DNA from 2 places in the Streptomyces sp. NPDC051207 genome. Region 2 is predicted to be linked to the other one. Evidence: riboswitches for the same ligand, from Rfam matches in the RefSeq annotation. Region 2 holds a riboswitch; the other holds the start of a gene.

Region 1 (7,589 bases), on a different contig from region 2:
GGCCGGGTTCGGCTTGACGCCCGCGGTCCAGACGATCGTGTTGGAGTCGACCTCGAGGCCGTTCTTCAGCACCACGTGGCCGTCGACGCAGGACTCCATGGAGGTGGAGAGGTAGACCTCGACGCCGCGGCCCTCGAGGTGCTCCTTGCCGTACTTGCCGAGCTTGGGACCGACCTCGGGGAGGATCTTGTCGGCGGCGTCGACGAGGATGAAGCGCATGTCCTCACGGGACACGTTCTGGTAGTACTTCGCGGCGTACCGGGCCATGTCCTCGACCTCGCCGACGGTCTCCGCACCGGCGAAGCCACCGCCCACGAAGACGAAGGTGAGCGCCTTGCGGCGGATCTCCTCGTCGGTGGTGGAGGCAGCCTTGTCGAGCTGCTCGAGGACGTGGTTGCGCAGGCCGATGGCCTCCTCGACGCCCTTCATGCCGATGCCCTGCTCGGCGAGGCCGGGGATCGGGAAGGTGCGGGAGACCGCGCCCATCGCGACGACCAGGTAGTCGAAGGGCAGCTCGTACGCCTCGCCGACCAGCGGGGCGACGGTGGCGACCTTGCGGTCCTGGTCGATGGTGGTGACCCGGCCGGTGAGGATCTCCGCCTTGGGGAGCACGCGTCGCAACGGGACGACGACGTGCCGCGGGGAGATGCTGCCGGCGGCGGCTTCGGGGAGGAAGGGCTGGTAGGTCATGTACGAGCGCGGGTCGACGACCGTGACGGTCGCCTCGCCGTAGCGCATCTTCTTCAGGATGCGACGAGCTGCGTACAGGCCTACGTACCCACCGCCTACTACGAGGATCCTGGGACGCTCCGTGGTGCTCATGCCATCGAGTATCCACCCGCCCCAGGGGGGTGGCTCGTGCGCCCCTTCACAAGCTCCGACAGGGCTTGTGCTAGACTCCGCGGCCCACTTGGCCGGGGCGGTGGCGGCGAGGGTGCGCCCGTGTCCCGTTCGACCGGGTGTCAAGGGCGCGTGAGCTGCCTCTCTGGCTCGTCCGGCGGTGTGTGAGGGGTCCGTGGAGCCGCTCCGGAAGACGGTGGGCGGGCGGCCCGGATCCGGTCTTCTGAACGCCTCCGAAGGGCTGTTGGACCCCTGGGAGGGTCAATGGGCCGCGTTCGGCGCCACGACCGGGCCCAATTCCTTGTGAAGAACTTCACGAACTTTCTCGCCGGGGCCTCCCCGAGGGGCCCGATCGGGGCACCTCGGGGCGCTCATACGCCGTCCGACCTGCTCAGCGGAGACGGCCGCCGGTCCCCCGGCGGCCGCCTCGACGGGCCTGTGCCGCCAGTCGGCGGGCCTGTGCCGAAGCCGTCCGTCGACGGCCTGTGCCGCCGGTCAACGGATCTGTGCCGCCGCCGCGAAGGCGATGCCGTCCAGGATGTCGTGTTCGCTCACCACGACTTCCTCGGCGCCCGTGCGCTCCATGATCGTCAGCAGGATCAGGGCGCCCGCGGCGATCACATCGACACGGCCCGGGTGCATGGACGGCACCGCGGCGCGCTCGGCGTGCGTGGAGTGCAGCAGCCAGTCCGTGATCTCCCGGACGCGCTCGCGCGGGACACGGGAGTGGTGGATCGCCGCCGAGTCGTACTCCGGCAGCTCCTGGGCGATCGCCGAGACCGTCGTGACCGAGCCCGCGAGACCGACCAGGGTCCGCGCCTCGCGCAGCGGCACCGTCTCCTCGGCCAGGTCCAGGGCCGCCGCGATGTCGGCCCGCATCGCCGCGATCTGCTCCTCGGCCGGCGGGTCGGCCACCGCCCCGTCCGTCACCAGGTGCCGCTCGGTCATCCGGACGCAGCCGACGTCGACGGAGCGGGCCGCGCGCACCCGGTCGTCGCCGACGACGAACTCGGTCGAGCCGCCGCCGATGTCCACGACCAGGAACGGCCGGTGCAGGTCCCGGCGCCCCGTCAGCTCCCTGGTCGCTCCGGTGAAGGAGAACTCGGCCTCCTGGCCGCCGGTGACGACCTCGGGCTCGACGCCGAGGATGTCCAGCACGCCCCGCACGAAGTCGTCGCGGTTCTCGGCGTCGCGGGAGGCGGAGGTGGCGACGAAGCGGACCCGCTCGGCGCCGTGCCCCTTGATGATCTCGGCGTACTCCCGGCAGGCCGCGAAGGTCCGCTCCAGCGCCTCGGGGGCGAGCCGGCCGGTGCGGTCGACGCCCTGGCCGAGCCGGACGATGGTCATCCGGCGGTCCAGGTCGACCAGCTCGCCGGTGGCGGGGTCGCAGTCCGCGACGAGCAGCCGGATGGAGTTCGTACCGCAGTCGATGGCGGCGACCCGGGTCACTTCGCCTCCTCCCCCGTGCCGGTCACGCAGGAGCCCTTGCGCCACCATTCCGGCAGCATCGCCAGGGCCTCGTCGCCCAGCGGGTTCACACCGGGTCCGGCCGCCAGCGAGTGGGCGACCAGGACGTGCAGGCACTTCACCCGGTCCGGCATACCGCCGGCGCTGGGGAAGTTCCGCAGCTCCTCGATCTCGTCCCGGCGCCGGAGGTAGTCCTCGTGCGCGGCCCGGTAGGTGGCGGCCAGCTCCGGGTCGGCGGCGAGCCGCTCCGTCATCTCCTTCATCACGCCGTTCGCCTCCAGCGTGCCGATCGCCGAGTTCGCCTTCGGGCACGTCAGGTAGTACAGCGTCGGGAAGGGCGTGCCGTCGGGCAGCCGGGGCGCCGTCTCCACGACGTCGGGCTGCCCGCAGGGGCAGCGGTGCGCGATGGCCCGCAGGCCGCGCGGCGGGCGCCCGAGCTGCTGCGTGAAGGCCTCGACGTCCGCGTCGGTGGGCTCGGTGCGCGGGGTGGGCGGCGGGGGCGTTTCCATACCTGTCTTTCTCGGCCTGTCCTTCTCGACCTGTCTGTGCGGACCTGTCCGTTGCGACCTGTCCGTTTCGCTGTGTCACTCGGCGGCGTCGGACCTGTCGACCCCGTCCCAGATGTTCGAGTACCAGGGGCGGTCGGCCCGTCCCTGGTCGGCGCGGGACTGCCGGCCGGCGCCCGGGTCGACCACGATGTAGCCGGTCTCCCCGGGCATCACGTAGTGCAGCCGCTGCCGGATCTGCTGCTCGGCGTACGCGTCGTCCTGCCAGCGCGCCTTGAGGTCGCGCAGCCGTTCGACGCGCTCCTTCGCCTGACGCTTCTGCCGCTCCAGGTCGGCGATCTCGGCGCGCTGAGAGACGTACTGCCGCATCGGGTAGGCCAGGGCCACCACCAGGGAGCAGACCACCAGGGCGAGCAGCGCGGCCCGGCCGGTCAGCCGGGAGCGGCGGGCCTGGCGCCGGGTCTGCGAGCGGTAGACCCGGGCCGCGGTCTGTTCTCCGAGCAGCTTGAGCCTGGTCGTGGTGGAGAACCGCTCCCGGTCCTTCACGGCCATGTCCCCGCCTCCCGTTCACACGCGCGTACGTCCCCGCACACGGTACGGGACCGGGTACGGGGACGTACGTACGACGCTGCCTCTGCGGCCGGGTCGGCGGGGGTCAGCCCTTGAAGCGCGGGAAGGCGCTGCGGCCGGCGTACACCGCGGCGTCGTCGAGGATCTCCTCGATGCGCAGCAACTGGTTGTACTTGGCGACGCGCTCGGAGCGGGCCGGGGCGCCGGTCTTGATCTGGCCGCAGTTGGTGGCGACGGCCAGGTCGGCGATGGTGACGTCCTCGGTCTCGCCGGAGCGGTGGGACATCATGCACTTGAAGCCGCTGCGCTGGGCCAGCTCGACGGCGTCCAGGGTCTCGGTCAGCGAGCCGATCTGGTTGACCTTGACGAGCAGCGCGTTGGCGGCGCCCTCCTCGATGCCGCGGGCCAGGCGCTCGGGGTTGGTGACGAACAGGTCGTCGCCGACGAGCTGGACCTTGTCGCCGAGCTTCTCGGTGATGGTCTTCCAGCCCTCCCAGTCGTCCTCGAACAGCGGGTCCTCGATGGAGACCAGCGGGTACGCCTCGACCAGCTCGGCGTAGTACTCGGTCATCTCGGCCGCCGAGCGCTCCTTGCCCTCGAAGAGGTAGGAGCCGTCCTTGTAGAACTCGGAGGCGGCGACGTCGAGCGCCAGGGCGATCTGGGAGCCGGGGGTGTAACCGGCCTCCTTGATCGCCTCCAGGATGAGGTCGAGGGCCTCGCGGTTGGAGCCGAGGTTCGGGGCGAAGCCGCCCTCGTCGCCGAGGCCGGTGGCCAGGCCCTTGCCCTTCAGCACCTTCTTGAGGGTGTGGTAGACCTCGGTGCCCCAGCGCAGCGCCTCGGAGAAGGACTCCGCGCCGATCGGGGCGATCATGAACTCCTGGATGTCCACGTTGGAGTCGGCGTGCGAGCCGCCGTTCAGGATGTTCATCATCGGCACCGGCAGCAGGTGCGCGTTCGGGCCGCCGAGGTAGCGGAACAGCGGCAGGTCGCTGGCCTCGGATGCGGCGTGCGCGACGGCGAGCGAGACGCCGAGGATGGCGTTGGCGCCGAGGGAGCCCTTGTTGTCGGTGGCGTCCAGGTCGAACATCGCCTGGTCGATCAGGCGCTGCTCGGTGGCGTCGTAGCCGACCAGCTCCGGGCCGATCTGCTCGATGACGGCCAGGACGGCCTTCTCGACGCCCTTGCCCTGGTAGCGGTTCGGGTCGCCGTCGCGGAGCTCGATGGCCTCGAAGGCGCCGGTGGAGGCGCCGGACGGGACGGCGGCACGACCCGTGCTGCCGTCGTCGAGGCCGACCTCGACCTCGACCGTGGGGTTGCCTCGGGAGTCCAGGATTTCCCGGGCTACGACGACGTCGATGGACGGCACGAGCATCTCCTTCTTGGGATGTGACGCTGGAAGTGCGGGGCACGTGAGCCTCGGCGGCCCTGGGCGTGCCATGCGACTAGAGCCTAACCGCCCCCGGGCCGTCGGCCAGCCGACCGACCGTCCCGTGGACAGACAGACGGTACCCATTGTTCATCGACGGAACAAAGGGGGTGGTGGGTGAAGAGTGGGGGAAGAGGCGGGGGCGCGAGGGCGGCGCGGACGCGGGAGGGCGGGCGCGTGGGCGCGGGGGGGGGATGGCTCCGGGGTGGCGTGTGGCGCGCGTGGGGGCGGGCACGTGGCGCGCGTGGGCGTGGCGCGCGTGGGCGTGGCGCGCGTGGGCGTGAAAAAACCCCGCCCCGGTGCGTACGGGGGACGACGCACCGGGGCGGGGAGCCCGTGGGGACGGGGGCGGCTCTCACGGGACCCTGTCAGGGGACGGGCCCGCTCCGTGAGGGCGCCGGGGTTCGGATCGAACCGCGGATCACTTCAGGTGCAGCTGCTGACCCGGGTAGATGAGGTCGGCGTCCTCCACGATGTCCTTGTTCAGCTTGAACAGCTTCGCCCAGCCGCCCTTGACGTCGTGCTCCTCGGCGATGGTGCTGAGGGTGTCGCCCTTGACGACCTTGTACTCGCCGTCGCCCTTCTTGACCTTCTTGCCGGTCGGCGTGGTGACGGTCTTCTTCGCGGCCGGACGCTCCTGCGAGCGGGAGGCGGGCTGCTCGGCCGAGCGGTCGGTGGTGGCGGTGTCGCCACCCGCGCTCTGGCCGGAGCCCGACGCGGAGCTGCCGGAGCCCGACGCGGAGCCGCCGTCGTACGACGCGTTCGACAGGCCGGTGCCGCAGACCGGCCAGGCACCCTTGCCCTGGCCCGCGAGCACCTTCTCGGCGATCTCGATCTGCTGCGCCTTGGTGGCCTGGTCGGCGGTGGAGGCGTACTGCGTGCCGCCGAAGGCCGCCCAGGTGGAGGCGGAGAACTGCAGACCGCCGTAGTAGCCGTTGCCGGTGTTGATGGACCAGTTGCCGCCGGACTCGCACTGGGCGACGGTCTCCCACTCGGAGGCGGTGGCGGCGGAAGCGGTGCCGGACGCCATCAGCGGGGCGGCGACGGCGGCGCCGGTGACACCGGCGATGGCGATGGCGCGAGTGGCCTTGGACGGACGACGGTGCTTGCCCTTGCCGGAAAACAGCATGGTTGGATCCCCTCACCGACGCCTACGAGGTGAGCTGTCGGGTTCGGGCCGGTTGAGTTGCCCGGCCGCACGGCACCTCACGGTGCGCGCGGCTTCACCCCAAGCCGGTTCCAGCACAACTGCCGGTTCCGGCACCTACCTTGGGTCCCCCGCTCCTGCCTACGGCGCTTGACGCGACGACTGTAACCGGGCCGCCACTGGCAGGATTCGGCGTTGCGGCGGCCGGTGCCCGCGATGGCGAGCGATCTCGACCGTAGCCACGCGCCCCACCGAATTTCAAAGACGATCAGGGCTTCTGAGACCTATCTCTCACCGCGTTTAAAACGGACATTGCACGGCGAACCAGGACGCGAACTGCCGCTACTTTTCGGCCGTTTCGCCCTGCACCGCAAGCTTCTGACCGGGCAGGATGAGGTCCGGGTCGCCGCCCACCTCTTCCTCGTTCGCGGTGTACAGCTCGCGCCATCCGCCGCGGAGGTCGAGGGAGTCGGCGATGGACCAGAGACTGTCTCCCGCGCGGACGGTATAGGTGCCGTCCACGGCATCCCGGGCGGCCGCGCCGCGCGAGGCGTGCCGTCCGGCGGAGCCGCCCTCACGGTCGCCGCCGACGACTTCCTCGGCGCTGGGGCCGCGGTGGCGGCCGGCGCCGGTCCCGCCGGTTTCCGAGCCTTCCGAAACGCCGTCACTCTGCCCGGACTTGTCCGAGTCGTCCCGCTTGGTGAGGTCGACGGATTCGCCGGATTCGTCCGTGATGACCGTGCCATCGGCGGTGGCCGTGGAGTCCGCGGAGTCCGAAGAGTCGGTGGTCGCCCCGCCGGGCGAGGTCGAGGCCGAGGGGGACGGCGAGGCCGATGCCGACGCGCTCGACTCGCCCGAGCCGTCCAGCGAGTCGAGCAAAACGGATGAATCGGAAGTATCCCCAGATTCGGGTGACTCGGACACGCCCGTGTCCACTGCGGCGTCACCGCTGTCGCCGTCGAGCCCGGCGAGCAGCCCACAGGTCGGCCAGGCGTCGGCGCCCTTGTCGGCGAGGATGCGCTCGGCGACGGCTATCTGCTGCGAGCGGCTCGCCTGGTCGGCGCTGGACGCGAAGTCGAGACCGCCGTACGCCTCCCAGTCCTCCTGGGTCACCTGGAGCCCGCCGTAGTAGCCGTTGCCCGTGTTCTGGCTCCAGGAGCCTCCGGTCTCGCACTCCGCGACCCGGTCCCACGAGGCGCCGTCGGCCGCACTGGCGCCGGTGGCGCCCAGCAGCGGGATGGCGATGGCGGAGCCGGTCACTCCGGCCGCGACAAGGAGAGCCGGAGCCTGGCGGGGGCGACGGTGACGACCGTTCCCGGAGAGCATGCGGGGACCTTTCGCGAGGCAGCGGTGAACGGCGCGGCGAATGGACTCGGCGCCACGCTGATCCGTGAACGTATAGGCATTCGATCACTTGTCACAAGTTCATGCCGCGCAGATCACGTGAAGATCACAGACTTGACCGCGTGTCATGTTTGCCCGCCCGCGTGCCGGCAGGCGTGCGGTCAGCGTCTCGGGGTGAACTCGACCGGCAGGGTGCGCAGTCCCCGCATGATGAGCCCGCCGCGCCACCGCAACTGGTCCGGTTCCACGGCCAGTCGCAGGTCCGGCAGGCGGGTCAGGAGCGTGGCGA
Region 2 (7,589 bases):
CAGCCCTTGCAGGCCGAGGTTCCTCAGCAGGTCGTCCCAGTGGACCGGCTCGCGCATGAGGTCGGCGAAGGACAGCCAGTAGTGCGGGAAGAGGTAGGGGTGGATCGCGTGGAGCTGCGGGATCTGGTTGAGGATCTGCACGGTGATCAGCAGCCCCACGGTCGTGGCCATCGCCGCGATGCCGCTGTGGGTCAGCGTGGACACGAACAGGCCGAGCGCCGCGACGCCGAGCAGTGACGCGGCGACGACGAGGGCGATCAGCAGCGCCCTGAGCAGGCCGTCGGCGAAGCCGATGCGCGTGCCGGAGATGGTCGTGAGGTCGCCGAGCGGGAACAGCAGGGCCCCGGTGGCCAGCGCGGACACCGCGACGACGAGGGTGGCGACCAGGCAGAAGGCGACCACGGTGGCGTACTTGGTGAGCAGCAGGCGGGTGCGGCCGGCGGGGGCGACCAGCAGATAGCGCAGGGTGCCCGCGCTCGCCTCGCCGGCCACGGCGTCGCCCGCGACGACGCCCACCGCCATCGGCAGGAAGAACGGCAGGGTCGCGGCCAGCGCGCTGAAGACGAGGAACAGCCCGTTGTTGGTGATCTGCGAGATGAACGCGGGCCCCTCGCCGCCTCCGCCGCCGCCCGGCGACCCGCCGTCGGTCTCGATCTCGACGGCGACCCCGATCAGCACCGGTACGGCGGCCAGCACGCCCAGCAGCGCGAGCGTGCGCCAGCGCCGGAAGGTCACCGCCAGTTCGTTGCGCAGCAGCCCGAACGTCCACACCGCGCGCACCGGGCGGCTCCCCGCGGCGGCCGGGTCAGCGCGCGACATCGAAGCCCTCCCCGGTCAGCGCCACGAACGCGTCCTCGAGGGAGGCCCGTTCGACGGCGAAGCCGCGGACCCGGACGCCCGCCGTCACCAGCGCGGCGTTCACCTCGGCGAGGTCGCGCCCCGGCACCTCGCCGGTCACCCGCTCGCCGTCGGCCACCACGTCGCCGACGCCCTGCTCCTTCAGGACGCGGGCCGCCTCCCCGGGGTCCGGCGTGGTCACCGCGAGCCGCCCGCGCGCCCCGGCGGCCAGGTCGGCGACCGGGCCCTGGGTGAGGAGGCGGCCCTGCGCCATCACGGCGGCGTGCGTGCACACCTGCTCGATCTCGTCCAGCAGGTGCGAGGAGAGGAACACGGTCGTGCCGTCCGAGGCCAGTTCCCGCACCAGCGTGCGGATCTCCCGCATGCCCTGCGGGTCGAGCCCGTTGGTCGGCTCGTCCAGGACCAGCAGCCGGCGCGGCCTCAGCAGCGCGGCGGCCAGGCCCAGCCGCTGCTTCATGCCCAGCGAGTACGCCTTCGCCTTCTTGCCGGCCGCCGCGGCGAGCCCCACCCGCTCCAGCGCCGCCGCGACACGGGCACGCCGGATGCGCGGGTCGGCGGTCGGGTCGGCGGCGTCGTAGCGGATCAGGTTGTCGTGGCCGGACAGGAAGCCGTAGAGCGCGGGGCCCTCGATGAGGGCGCCGACGTGCGGCAGCACGGAGCGCGCGGCCCGGGGCATGGGCTTCCCGAGGACGCGCGCGGTGCCGGAGGTCGGCTCGACGAGGCCCATCAGCATGCGGATGGTGGTGGTCTTGCCGGAGCCGTTCGGGCCGAGGAAGCCGAAGACGCTGCCCGCCGGGACGGTCAGGTCGAGACCGTCCACGGCGAGCTGTCCGCCGCGGTAGCGCTTGGTGAGCGCACGGGTGTCGATGACGACACCGCCGTCCGTGTCACCCATCGACTCTCCCCCGCTCCCCGCTGCGCCCTGCCTTACGGTGCCTACCGGCCCGCGTCGGCCGCCTTCACGAGGGCGTCCTTCGTGACGGTGCCCACGTAGACCTTGCCGTCGTCGGTGATCAGGGCGTTGACCAGGCGGGTCTTGAAGACCGTGCCCGAGCCGAAGGCGCCGTTCACCTTGTCGCCGAGCGAGTCCAGGAAACCGCCGAACGCGCCGGACCCGCCGGCCCCGGAACCGGTCGGCAGGCCCTGGCCGCCGGTGTCGAAGGTGGCCACCGAGTTCCAGCCCTCGCCGATGACCTTCAGCCCGTCGAGTTCCTTGCCGAGGTGCTCACCGGACTTGGCCGACGGCCGGGGGGCGTGCCCGGCGGCCTCGTCGTCCTCGGTGACCTTGGCGCCCTTGGGCGGCGTGAAGTCGAACGTCGACGCGGCCGGCCTGGCGAAGCTGACCTTGGTGAAGCCCGCGTCCACGACGGCGGCGCCGCCGGAGGCCGGGGTCAGCGTGAACTTGAGCGGCATGCCGGTCTTCGCGTCCACCGCGACGCTGATGGCGCCGACCGTGGAACCGGACTGCTTCGGCTTGATCAACAGCTTGTACGCGTCCCGGCCGGCGACCTGGGCGGTGCCGTCGACGGTCACGGACGTGGTGTCGTCGACGGCCTTCAGGGCCTGCTCGGCGAAGTCCTTCGGCGTGGCCGGGACCTCGTCCTTCCGCTCGCCGCGGCCGGTGTCCTCGGCGGTGGAGTGGTAGACCTCGTTGGACGCGCTGTCGTAGCCCCAGACGTCCTTGCCGTTGTGGATGAGGCTGTACTCCGCGGCGTTCTCCAGCAGGGACAGCTTGTGCCGGTCCGGGCCGTCGGCGGCGACGCGCAGCGTGTGCGTGCCGTTCGCCAGCTCGGTGAGCCGGGAGGACGGGTCGGCGGGCGAACCGTCCTCGCCGTCCGTCCGGCCGGCGCCCGACAGCAGGCTGTCCTCCAGCCCGCCGAGGTCGGGCAGCCCCAGGTCCGTGCTGATCTTCACGGTGCCGGACAGCTGCTGCACGTCCGACTCGGCCATCTTCTCGATGAGCTGCTGGGCGGTGATCTCCGGGAGGTCGGGGTCACCGGAGTCGGCGATCGCCGGCACGAGCCCGATGGTCGCGGCGGCCAGCCCCATCACCGCCACCGGGACGACGTACCGCGCGGCCTTGCGCCGGCCCGCGCTGAGGTCGTCGGCCTCCCCGGCGGTCGTGGTGTCGTCGGATGCGTACGGTGCCATGTGTGCCTTACCTCCGTCGTCGGCGGCGGCTGTCCGTCTCGTGTCCCCGCGTCTCGTGTACTCGCGCCGGTCCCACCCCGAGCCGCCATTGTCACCCGAATCGGTGAGCAGTGGTGTTGTCCGTGACATCCATCTGACCAAATCCGCCGCCGAGTTGCGTCAGCCCGGGGGCCCAGCTCCGCGTACACCTGGGGTATGACACGAGGGCTCCGGGACTCCCCCGACCAGTAGGGGTCGGGTCGGCTGCGGCAGGTCGGCCCGCCCGTCTGCATCACCGGGTCGGCCCGCCCACCGCATCACCGGATCAACCCGCCCGGTGCACCACCGCGTCGCACAGCTCCATCAGCGCCACCTTCGCGTCGCAGTCCCGCAGCGGGGCCAGCGCCGTGCGCGCCTCCTCCGCGTACCGGATGGTGTCCCGCCGGGCCTGCTCCAGCGCCGGGTGCGCCCGCAGGGCCGCCAGCGCCTTCCGGTGCCGCACGTCGTCGCTGAGGTCGGAGTCCAGCAGCTCGCACAGCGCGAGGTCCTCGGCGAGACCGAGCCGCGCCGCCCGTTCCCGCAGCCGCAGCACCGGCAGCGTCGCGATGCCCTCGCGCAGGTCGGTGCCCGGTGTCTTGCCGGACTCGGCCGACTCGGACGCGATGTCGAGCACGTCGTCGGCGAGCTGGAAGGCGACCCCGAGCCGCTCGCCGTACTGCGTGAGGACGTTCACGACCCGCTCGTCGGCGCCGGACATCATCGCGCCGAACCGGCACGACACCGCCACCAGAGAGCCCGTCTTGCCTCCGAGCACGTCCAAGTAGTGCTCGACCGGGTCTCGACCGTCCTGCGGTCCCGCCGTCTCCAGGATCTGCCCGGTGACCAGCCGCTCGAACGCGAGGGCCTGCACGCGGACCGCCTCGGGCCCGAGGTCGGCGAGGATCTGCGAGGCGCGGGCGAACAGGAAATCGCCGGTGAGGACGGCCACCGAGTTGCCCCAGCGGGTGTTCGCGCTGGCGACCCCGCGGCGCACCTCGGCCTCGTCCATCACGTCGTCGTGGTACAGCGTGGCCAGGTGGGTCAGCTCGACGACGACGGCCGACGGCACGATCCCGGGCGCGTAGGGGTCGCCGAACTGCGCGGACAGCATCACCAGCAGGGGACGGAACCGCTTGCCGCCCGCCCGCATCAGGTGCTGGGCTGCCTTGGTGATGAAAGGCACCTCGCTCTTGGTTGCTTCGAGCAACCCTTCTTCGACAGCCGCCAACCCGGCCTGGACATCGGCCTCCAGAGCCTGGTCCCGCACGCTCAGCCCGAACGGCCCGACGACGGTCACGAAGGTCTCCTGTCTGCTGGCGCCTACTGGCGATTACCTGTTTGTCGATAGGTCGCTGCCCTCACTCAAGTCAGCGTATCCGGTCATGTTTCGATCACCGCCAGCGCCCACCCGTCCAGGCCACCAGCTATCGGATCACGACCGGCATTTTCTCGATCACTCGACAGATAACGACATAGCCGACATGTGCGGCTCTACACGACTCGCCCGACAAAGCACCGGACACGTGCCTGATGTCCTCTTTGTCGAGCTTGGCACTCGAATTCCCCTTGGCCCCAGATGCTCCTCACGGCTCGCGCCCGTGAGTTGAGTCACGCGTTCCCCGGGCGCGGCACCGCACTCCCCGCGCCCGCATCCCCGCGCGCCACGGGCGAGTTGCACCTTGGCGACGGCGGAGGATCAAGCTCCCCATATGCCTCACACCAAGGTCAACCCGGGCGTTCTGTGATCCGGTCCCTTGTTCCGGACATGTGCCCTCGCATACGTTCCCGGCCTGTCGGGCGGACGCCGAGTCCTGCCACCGCCCGCACCACCGACCACGAACCCACTCGCAGGCAGGAGCGGGGGACCCAGGCAAGACGCCGGACCGGTCACCGCACCGGAACGGCTCGGGGTGAAGCCGTGCCCGTCACAGGGCCCGGCCGGGCACCTCCCGCCCGAACCCGACAGCTCACCTCGCAGGCGCAGGAGAGGACATTCGCCATGCCTGCATCCGTTCAGTCCCGCCGTGCCGGGAACCGCGGCCTCGTCCGCAAGCTCGCCGCCGCCGGCGCCGCCGTGCTCGCCCTTCCGCTGATCGGCGCGACGAGCGCGTCCGCCGCCACCCCGGCCGCGCCGGCCCCGGCCGCGGCGACGGCGTACCCGGACGACCTCGACGGCTGGATCCGCCAGTCCCTCGCCGTCATGGCGGAGCACGGCATCCCCGGCTCCTACGACGGCATCCACCGCAACATCATGCGGGAGTCCTCGGGCAACCCGTACGCCATCAACAACTGGGACTCCAACGCCGCCGCCGGTACGCCGTCCAAGGGCCTGCTCCAGGTCATCGACCCCACCTTCCTGGCGTACCACGTGCCCGGCACGTCGTTCGATCCGTACGACCCGGTCGCGAACATCACCGCCGCCTGCAACTACGCGGCCCAGCGGTACGGCTCGATCGACAACGTCTTCGGGGCGTACTGAGTCGGACGGAGCGCCTATTGGGGGGAGCGGGGCTTCGGGACCGCCGCGGTTGCGGCCCTGGGCTTGGGCCTGGCCGGGGCTCCCGCTCCCGCTCCTGCTCCGGCCACGGCTCCCGTTCCGGCCGCGGTTGCGGCTCCCGCTCCGACCGCGGGGAACAGTCGCTCCAGGACGGCGGCGATGCCGTCGTCCTCGTTCGACAGGGTGATCTCGTCCGCGACGGCCTTCAGTTCGGGGTGCGCGTTGGCCATGGCGACGCCGTGCGCGGCCCAGTCGAACATCGGGATGTCGTTGGGCATGTCCCCGAAGGCGATCGTCCGGTCCGGGCCGATCCCCAGGTACTCGGCGGCCAGTGCCAGACCGGTCGCCTTGGTGATGCCGCACGGCTGGAGCTCGACGGTCCCCGGGCCCGACATGGTCACCGTCGCCAGGGAGCCGACCACTCCACGCGCCGTCGCCGCCAACTCGTCGTCGGACAGCCCGGGATGGCGCAGCAGCACCTTGCTGATCGGCTCCTGCCACAGGGCGTCGCGCCGGTCGACCCGCACGGCCGGCAGGGTCGGGTGCGGCATCAGGTAGCCCGGCTCGATCAGCGTGAGCCCGTCCACGCCGTCCTGGTCGACGGCCGCGAACACCTCACCCACCTCGGCCTCGATCTTGCCGAGCGCCGTCTCGGCCAGTTCCCGGTCCAGGGTGACCGACCACAGCAGGCGGTCCGTACCGGCGTCGTAGACCTGCGCGCCCTGCCCGCACACCGCCGGCCCCGTGCTGCCGAGATCGGCGAGCAGCGGACGCACCCGGGGGGCCGGGCGCCCGGTCACGACGAGATGCCGGGCGCCTGCCTCGGCCGCCCGCGCGAGCGCGGCGAGCGACCGGTCGGAGAGGGTGTCGTCACCACGCAGAAGCGTTCCGTCCAGGTCGGTGGCGATCAGTGAGTATGCGAGGGGTGCGGGCATGATCAGAGAATACGGACATCGCGCGCCCTCGCCTCACCGCGCTTTTCCCACCCGTCAATTCTGTTCCCCACCCGTCATTTCCGATCCCGACCAGCCGTTTCTTGTCTTCACCAGCCGCATCTGAGCACTGCCGGTCACCGGCTGAACGGTCCTGTCCGGAACCGCTCAACGGTCCTCTCCGGGACCGCTGGACGGTCCCGTCCGGGGGCGCGCGACCGTGTGCCGGGGTGCGTGAAGCGCCCCTGTCGAGCCCTCGGTTCCGGTTCGCGCCAACGTGCTCCGCCACCTACCGAAGGCGAGGACGGCCGGGAGCCCCGGCCGGCGGCCTTCCGGCACGCGCCCGGAGTCACCCTGCTCCCACCGCTCCGTCAAGATCACACACCTGCCTGTGGACAACTTCTGGTACGGAAGCGGAAGCGGTGCGCCCAAGAACGACAGACCGGCCGTAACGTGTGGCGCGGTCCCACGACGCGTGGAACACACCTGGCGCACACGAAAGCGAGGCAGCACCCCATGCCCCCGTTCGATGTACCCGAGGGCGACCCCTTCGGCCCGCACAACCTTCCGTACGGCGTGTTCTCGCTCCCCGGCTCCGAGGAGCGGACCGTGGGCGTCCGGCTCGGCGACCACGTCCTCGACGCGGGCGCCGCGGCCCGCGCGCTCGGCTCGCCGTACGCCTCCCTGCTCGCGCGGCCGACCCTGAACCCGTTGCTGGCCGCCGGCCGCACCGCCTGGTCGGACGTGCGGCGCGCGCTGACGGCGTGGGTGACGGTCCCCTCGCACCGGGAGACCCTGGAACCGCTGTTCCACCCGCTGTCCGAGGTGACCCTGCACCTGCCCTTCGAGGTCGCCGACTACGTCGACTTCTACGCCTCCGAGCACCACGCCCGGAACGTCGGCCAGATCTTCCGCCCCGACGCCGAGGACTCCCTCACCCCGAACTGGAAGCACCTGCCCATCGGCTACCACGGCCGCTCCGGCACGGTCGTCGTCTCGGGCACGGACGTCGTACGGCCCTCGGGGCAGCGCAAGGCGCCCACCGACCCGGCGCCGGTCTTCGGGCCGTCCGTCCGCCTGGACATCGAGGCGGAGGTCGGCTTCGTCGTCGGCGTGCCGTCCGCGCTGGGCAG

What was found. Region 2 has a riboswitch for cyclic di-AMP ahead of AB0M97_RS07305 (transglycosylase SLT domain-containing protein). Riboswitches for the same ligand answer to the same signal wherever they lie in the genome.
Region 1: it holds a riboswitch for cyclic di-AMP, as region 2 does, so the genes downstream of both, AB0M97_RS08540 (transglycosylase family protein) here and AB0M97_RS07305 (transglycosylase SLT domain-containing protein) in region 2, are expected to answer to the same signal.

What each region holds. Positions count from the first base shown of each region.
Region 1 is NZ_JBFBAX010000006.1:71,579-79,167, forward strand. Features, by position in the region: gene AB0M97_RS08515 (NAD(P)/FAD-dependent oxidoreductase) at 1-822, opposite strand, end outside; gene AB0M97_RS08520 (Ppx/GppA phosphatase family protein) at 1,336-2,289, opposite strand; gene AB0M97_RS08525 (DUF501 domain-containing protein) at 2,286-2,816, opposite strand; gene AB0M97_RS08530 (septum formation initiator family protein) at 2,892-3,365, opposite strand; gene eno (phosphopyruvate hydratase) at 3,469-4,749, opposite strand; gene AB0M97_RS08540 (transglycosylase family protein) at 5,231-5,938, opposite strand; cyclic di-AMP (ydaO/yuaA leader) riboswitch at 5,943-6,115, opposite strand; gene AB0M97_RS08545 (transglycosylase family protein) at 6,299-7,282, opposite strand; gene AB0M97_RS08550 (cytochrome P450) at 7,462-7,589, opposite strand, start outside.
Region 2 is NZ_JBFBAX010000005.1:104,365-111,953, reverse strand. Features, by position in the region: gene AB0M97_RS07325 (ABC transporter permease) at 1-819, opposite strand, end outside; gene AB0M97_RS07320 (ABC transporter ATP-binding protein) at 806-1,753, opposite strand; gene AB0M97_RS07315 (DUF2092 domain-containing protein) at 1,795-3,009, opposite strand; gene AB0M97_RS07310 (polyprenyl synthetase family protein) at 3,314-4,324, opposite strand; cyclic di-AMP (ydaO/yuaA leader) riboswitch at 4,856-5,023, shown strand; gene AB0M97_RS07305 (transglycosylase SLT domain-containing protein) at 5,027-5,506, shown strand; gene AB0M97_RS07300 (HAD family hydrolase) at 5,521-6,459, opposite strand; gene fahA (fumarylacetoacetase) at 6,973-7,589, shown strand, end outside.